Granulosicoccus antarcticus IMCC3135: one gene and its partner. The protein of the gene in region 2 interacts with the protein of the main gene of each other region in a pairwise test. Links are inferred from orthologs where the notes say so. Each region holds a gene or a part of one and is shown on either strand. Other genes may lie near its edges.

The links.
Region 1: the proteins of IMCC3135_RS10855 (region 2) and rho interact in binary tests that used the Escherichia coli proteins (3 or more experiments, as listed by UniProt). The link is inferred for Granulosicoccus antarcticus IMCC3135 from one-to-one orthologs.

The regions. Positions count from the first base shown.
Region 1 is NZ_CP018632.1:1,577,287-1,580,563, reverse strand. Bases 10-2,956 are described here. They hold rho (transcription termination factor Rho), read right to left. Parts: upstream 2,138-2,956; coding sequence 881-2,137; downstream 10-880. Other genes in these bases: trxA (thioredoxin TrxA), read right to left, coding at 2,560-2,886; purD (phosphoribosylamine--glycine ligase), read left to right, coding at 10-758. Also shown: more of purD, read left to right, coding at 1-9; IMCC3135_RS06795 (DEAD/DEAH box helicase), read left to right, coding at 3,115-3,277. UniProt on the Escherichia coli protein: Facilitates transcription termination by a mechanism that involves Rho binding to the nascent RNA, activation of Rho's RNA-dependent ATPase activity, and release of the mRNA from the DNA template.
Region 2 is NZ_CP018632.1:2,472,593-2,475,645, reverse strand. Bases 62-2,784 are described here. They hold IMCC3135_RS10855 (YhbY family RNA-binding protein), read left to right. Parts: upstream 62-1,125; coding sequence 1,126-1,443; downstream 1,444-2,784. Other genes in these bases: IMCC3135_RS10850 (ATP-binding protein), read right to left, coding at 1,453-2,784; rlmE (23S rRNA (uridine(2552)-2'-O)-methyltransferase RlmE), read right to left, coding at 405-1,028; ftsH (ATP-dependent zinc metalloprotease FtsH), read right to left, coding at 62-337. Outside these bases: more of ftsH, read right to left, coding at 1-61; more of IMCC3135_RS10850, read right to left, coding at 2,785-2,793; IMCC3135_RS10845 (response regulator transcription factor), read right to left, coding at 2,790-3,053.

The DNA of each region.
Region 1 (3,277 bases), 900 kb from region 2 along the record:
TGGCCGGCCAGTTTGGCGAGGCAGGCGCACAGGTCGTCATTGAAGGATTTCTGGCAGGTGAGGAAGCCAGCTTCATCGCCGTTGTCTCAGGGCGAGATGCTATGGCTTTGGCCAGCAGCCAGGATCACAAGGCACGTGATGAGGGTGATCTGGGTCCGAACACCGGCGGCATGGGAGCTTATTCACCCGCCCCTGTCGTCACCGACAGCGTGCACCAACATGTCATGCGAGACATCGTTCAACCCACTATCGATGCACTGGTCGATGAAGGTATGCCGTTTACCGGCTTTTTGTATGTCGGACTGATGATCGATGAGAAGAATCAAGCTCGAGTGGTCGAGTACAACGTTCGTCTTGGAGACCCCGAGACGCAGCCCTTGATGATGCGCCTGCAAAGTGATCTGCTGGCCCTGCTGGATCATGCTGTAGACGGGACTCTACCGGATGCGCAGATCAATTGGCATGCGGGCAGCGCCATTGGCATCGTGATGGCAGCTGGCGAATACCCGGCGGGCAGCAGTCAAGGCAAACCCATCACAGGCATTGAAGAAGCAGAGTCGAATGGTGAGTGCAAGGTTTTCCAAGCCGGCACACGACTTGAAGCAGATCAGCTTGTGACCGCAGGTGGCCGGGTGCTGTGCGTTACCAGTGCCGCAGACTCTCTGGCAAAAGCCAAGGCACAGGCCGAAGCGGGAGCTAGTAGTATTTCCTGGGATGGTTGTCGGTATCGTCGCGACATCGGTCACCGAGCTTTGTAGCCTGGCAGAATGAGCAAAGGCTGGCATCAGAATAAAATCTGATGTCAGCCTCGATAGTTCCCGGAACAAACAACTCCGGGCTTGCTTCACAAGGCCCGCAGTCTTCAAGCGAGTTTGATCAACTAGCGCTTCATTGAATCGAAGAACTCACCATTGGTTTTGGTCTGTTGCAATCGGCCCAGCAGAAATTCCACCGCTTCGATTTCATCCATGGAGTGAATGAATTTTCGCAATATCCAGGTCTTTTGCAGTTCTTCCGCACCCATCATCAGCTCTTCACGACGTGTGCCGGAACGATTGATGTTGATTGCCGGGAAGACGCGTTTTTCAGCGATGCGACGGTCAAGATGCAATTCCATGTTGCCTGTGCCCTTGAACTCTTCGTAGATGACTTCGTCCATCTTGGAGCCGGTATCCACAAGAGCGGTGGCGATGATAGTCAGACTGCCACCCTCTTCGATATTTCTGGCCGCACCAAAGAAACGCTTGGGACGATGCAATGCATTAGCATCCACACCACCGGTCAGAACCTTGCCTGAAGAAGGCACAACCGTATTGTAGGCACGTGCCAGCCGAGTGATGGAGTCAAGCAGAATGACAACATCCTTCTTGTGCTCAACCAGACGTTTGGCTTTCTCGATAACCATTTCCGCAACCTGGACATGCCGGGCAGCAGGTTCATCAAAGGTACTGGAAATCACTTCACCCTGAACCATGCGCTGCATTTCCGTGACCTCTTCCGGTCGCTCGTCAATCAGCAGAACGATCAGGTAGGAATCAGGAGAATTAGCGGCGATGCTCTGTGCGATGTTCTGCAGCATCAGAGTCTTACCCGCCTTGGGAGGCGATACGATCAAACCACGCTGGCCTTTACCGATAGGCGCTGCGAAATCGATGATACGCGCGGTGATATCTTCGGTACTACCGTTGCCCCGCTCCATCGTGAAACGATCACTGGGATGCAGTGGCGTCAGGTTCTCGAACAGGACCTTGTTCTTGGCTTGCTCGGGCGAGCCGAAGTTGATTTCATCAACATTCAGCAGAGCAAAGTAGCGCTCCCCTTCCTTCGGCGGTCGTATCTTGCCAGCAATGGAATCACCGGTTCGCAAAGCAAAGCGTCGAACCTGGGTCGGGGAGACATAGATGTCATCGGGCCCGGCCAGATAGGAGCTGTCAGCCGATCGCAGAAAGCCAAAGCCATCTTGCAATATTTCGAGGACACCACTGCCGAAAATGTCTTCGCCCTTTCGCGACTGCGCTTTCAGGATCGAAAAGATCATGTCCTGTTTGCGCTGTCGGGCAACACTTTCCACGCCTATCGACTGAGCTAGCTCGATGAGTTCGGTGGGATTTTTTTTCTTTAAATCAGTCAGATTCATACACGTAATGCGCGGATTAGCCGTAGAAGGCCGAATAGTAGGATGGCCACAGGAGGTGGCGAATCGATCTGGAGTGAGGTGTAGTTCTGGAAATTGGTTACGTGGCGCGCGCCAAGAGGAGGCGGGCTGCAGGACGTTGTGCGATTAATCTAGCACGAATCAAAACACTGAGTCCAGTACATCCACAGTAAAGGTACACATTCATCGGTCATTTTATTGAAAAATGAACCTGGAACTTCCGTAAAAACTGCAATAATTCGCACTATTGACTCATTAAGCATCGCTAAAAGAGTACCAATTCAACCTGCAAATGATGAACATTAACTAGTGCAGCGTGCTACATAACCTACCACACGCATTAATATACAAGACTGCCTCTAGCGTAGAGGCAGTCAGTAACGGCTGTTAGACCGTTAAATCAATTACGAATTTTCGTCAAGAAATTCAGTAAGTTGTGTTCTATTCAAACCACCAATTTTGGTACTTTCAACAGCGCCATTCTTGAAAAGCATGAGCGTAGGAATACTGCGAATGCCGTATTTGGGGGGAGTGTTGGGATTCTCGTCTATATTCATCTTGACGATTTTTACTTTTCCGGCGTAGCCAGGTGCCACGTCTTCAAGTACCGGACTAATCGCTTTACACGGTCCGCACCATTCGGCCCAATAGTCAACCAGCACGGGCGTTTCGGAGTTCAGAACCTCTTCTTCGAAGGTCGCGTCTGTAATGGGAGTAATATGTTCGCTCATAATGCACCTCTGCAATAACAATTATGAAACCAGCTACACGTAAGTACGCATCTGGTATGGAAAAACTGGCTGGCTTGTGAAACGACGGGCCATGAAAGATTATATTTCGTTTACCGAGGTGTCCTTGTCTTTCGAGGACGTTCAGTCGTGCCATTGCGCGTCTGTGCAACGCCGACTAACGGCCCCGCAATGGGTTCCCATTTTATCAGATCGCAACGCACACATCGCATGACAAAAACTACTCCAGACTCATCAGATAACACAACGCTTCCAGATCCCATCAGTTCATTTCGAGAGCTGAACCTGCCTGCGCCACTGCTCAAAGCGACCGATGAACTGGGCTTCTCTGACTGCACAGAGATACAGGGACTGACCCTGCCCGTTATTTCAT
Region 2 (3,053 bases):
AGGGGAACCAACTGATGAGAATACTCAACAGCATGCTTGGGTTTTCAGGCGGCACTCGCTCGAAATTCACCTTCGCACGGTTAAGCTCTCCAATCAGCGAGCTGTAATCAGTTTCCGGGCTGTAAGTGGTGAATGCCTGACCACCATTTCGGTTACCGGTAATTTCAACGCCGTCAAATTTGACTTGGTCGACTTGGCCGCTGTTGACGCTTTGCAGAAAGTCCGAATACGCGATGGTATCCGTTGCCTGCCGGTCGCCGCCCAGATTCTGAAAGACAGTCATCAAAATGACCGCAATCACAACCCACAGCAACACGTTTTTCAATAGATCGCTCAAAGACTTACCTCGCAATTCGGCGATTGCCGCTTGTTCCGTTAACTACTAGATGACGGGGTTTCCATCATCATATCAAGTTCCTTGCTACTACATATACTTCGCGACTACGCGCCCGGGAAGCAGCCGGCTTTCGAATCTTTACGTTACGAAAGCACTTTCGTATTTCCTTAATATAGGCATCAAAGCCTTCACCTTGGAAAACCTTGACCACAAAGGCACCATCTGGTGCCAGAAATTCCGTTGCGGCAACCAATGCCAGCTCGACCAGACCCATTGCTCGGGCTTGATCGGACACACCTACTCCACTCAAGTTGGGAGCCATGTCAGACAAAACAAGGTCTGCCTTGCGATTTTCCATCGCCAAATTGATGTCATCGGCCGTCGACTGTTCGGTAAAGTCGCCCAAAACGAAAGTAACATCTGGCAATGAATCCATTTGTAAAATATCAGAGGCAACGATTCGGGCCGATTCACCCGCCTGGCGTGACAAATACTGAGTCCAGCCACCGGGTGCAGCTCCGAGCTCAAGAATCACACTACCGGGCCTAATCAGTTTATCCTTCTCGTTCAGCTCGATGAGCTTGTAGACAGCCCGCGAGCGGTAGCCATCCAAGGCTGCCTGCTTGACGTATTGATCACTGGCATGTTCCTGCAACCAGCGACTGCTGCTTTTGCTGTTTGCTCGACCCACAATACTCCTACCCTATTAGAATGACCCTCCGACGACGGCCTACAGCTTCCGATTGTAGGGCGTTTCTAGTCAATAGCCACAAAACCCGACGTACTCAATGAACAAAAAACGCGAACTGGACAAGGCAGCCCTCAAATACTTGCGCTCTCTGGCGCATGCTCTCAAGCCTGTTGTTCGTCTGGGCCAGCATGGCCTGACCGAAGCGGTTACCAAAGAACTCGATGGCGCACTCAGTCATCACGAGCTGGTCAAGGTCAAACTGAGTGAATCGGAAAAGGAGGCTCGCCTGAACCAGTTGAATCTGTTGTGTCAATCCGTCAGAGCTATCAGTGTGCAGCAAATAGGCCACACGGCCACACTTTATCGTCGAAATGACAAGAAGCCGGTCATCGACCTCTCTCTTGCCAAGCGTTAGTCCCGAACGCTAATCTCTGGACAAGCTGCGAGAGGGCAGATAGACACTGGCGCGCAGCCCTCCCAGCCGGGCTGAGGTCGCAAGCTCCAGGCGCCCCTCGTACGAGTCCACTATATCCTTGACAATCGACAGGCCCAGTCCGTGCCCGGCAACGGATTCGTCGATTCTGACACCTCGCTCCGTCAGTCTTCCCAGTTCTTCAGGGGAGCATCCTGGTCCATCGTCCTCGACATCCATCAAGATGCCGTCGGCACTGCGAAGATTGATGATAACCACAGAGCGGCTCCACTTGACCGCGTTATCCAGCAGGTTGCCGATCAGCTCCAGCATATCCTGCCGATCATGCACCAGCTCAACCCCGGGACCGATGTTGTAGCGCACATCCACTGTCTTGTCGGAATAGACCTGCTCGAGCAACCCGATCAAAGCCGGTAATTCCTCATCCACCACAAAGCGCTGCCCGACGGTACCCCGCCCGGCCAGCCGGGCTCGCTTCAATTCACTCTCAATCAATTGCCGAATGGATTCCGCATTCTGGCCAATGAGCGTCTGTTCAGCGCGGCCAATATGGGTTGACTCGGTGCAACGCAACAGTAAGTTCAATGGCCCCTTGAGCGAATGTGCAAGATTTCCCGCAGCATTGCGAGACTGACGTAATCGCTGATCGTAACGACGTAGCAGCCGATTGAACTCACGTACCAGCGGCAAGACTTCGTCGGGAACATCTTCTGACAACGAGACTGCCTGGCCATGCTCCAGGCGCTGCATGTCACGTTGAATGGTTTCCAGTTTGTCTACCGAATGCTTGACGATCAATCGCTGCACACTCAGCATCCCCACCAGCAGCACGAACGCGACAATGGCACTAAACCACTGAAACACCTGCAATTTGGCCTTGATCGGGCTTACATTCTCAGCCACAGCAATCGTGAATTCCTGCCCACCTTCAGAGAAACCGCCATACCAGAGCAGCAAGGCCTCTCCGCTGACACCTGTTGTCCGTAGCAGGCGCTTTTCCCCGGGAACCAGCACCGGTACTTCGAAAAACTGCTCCCAGGCCGATCGAGACATCAGCAACCGATCGTCTGTGCGCACAACAAAATAATGTCCGGACGCTGGAAGCCCATACGCAGGATCAAGCTTGTACCGGCCCAGTTGGACAGAGGGCTCAGGGACATCGGAAAACTCAAGAATAGATTCGATATTACTGGCCTTGACTGCCAGTCGACCAAAAACAAACCTCTCCGTGAGCATGCGGCTACTCAGAGTCGCCGTCCACCAGAAAACGAACAGGATGACGCACAGGCTACCAATCAGCCCTATCTGCAGGCTGCGCTCCAGCGAGTTCACACGGAGGGGTCGTTGAATATATAACCCTGACCGCGCTTGGTCAGAATCATCTGATTACCGATTTTTTCGCGCAGCCGACGGATATACACCTCAATCAGATTACTGTCGCGCTCGGAATCCTGATCATAGACGTGCTCGGACAAATGAGTCTTGGAGAGTATCCGACCACTATTGAGCATCATGTAACGAAGCAGACGAAACTCTGTGCCTGTCAGCTGATGCGTAACCTCTCCCACTTCTACTTGCTGAACATCTTCGTC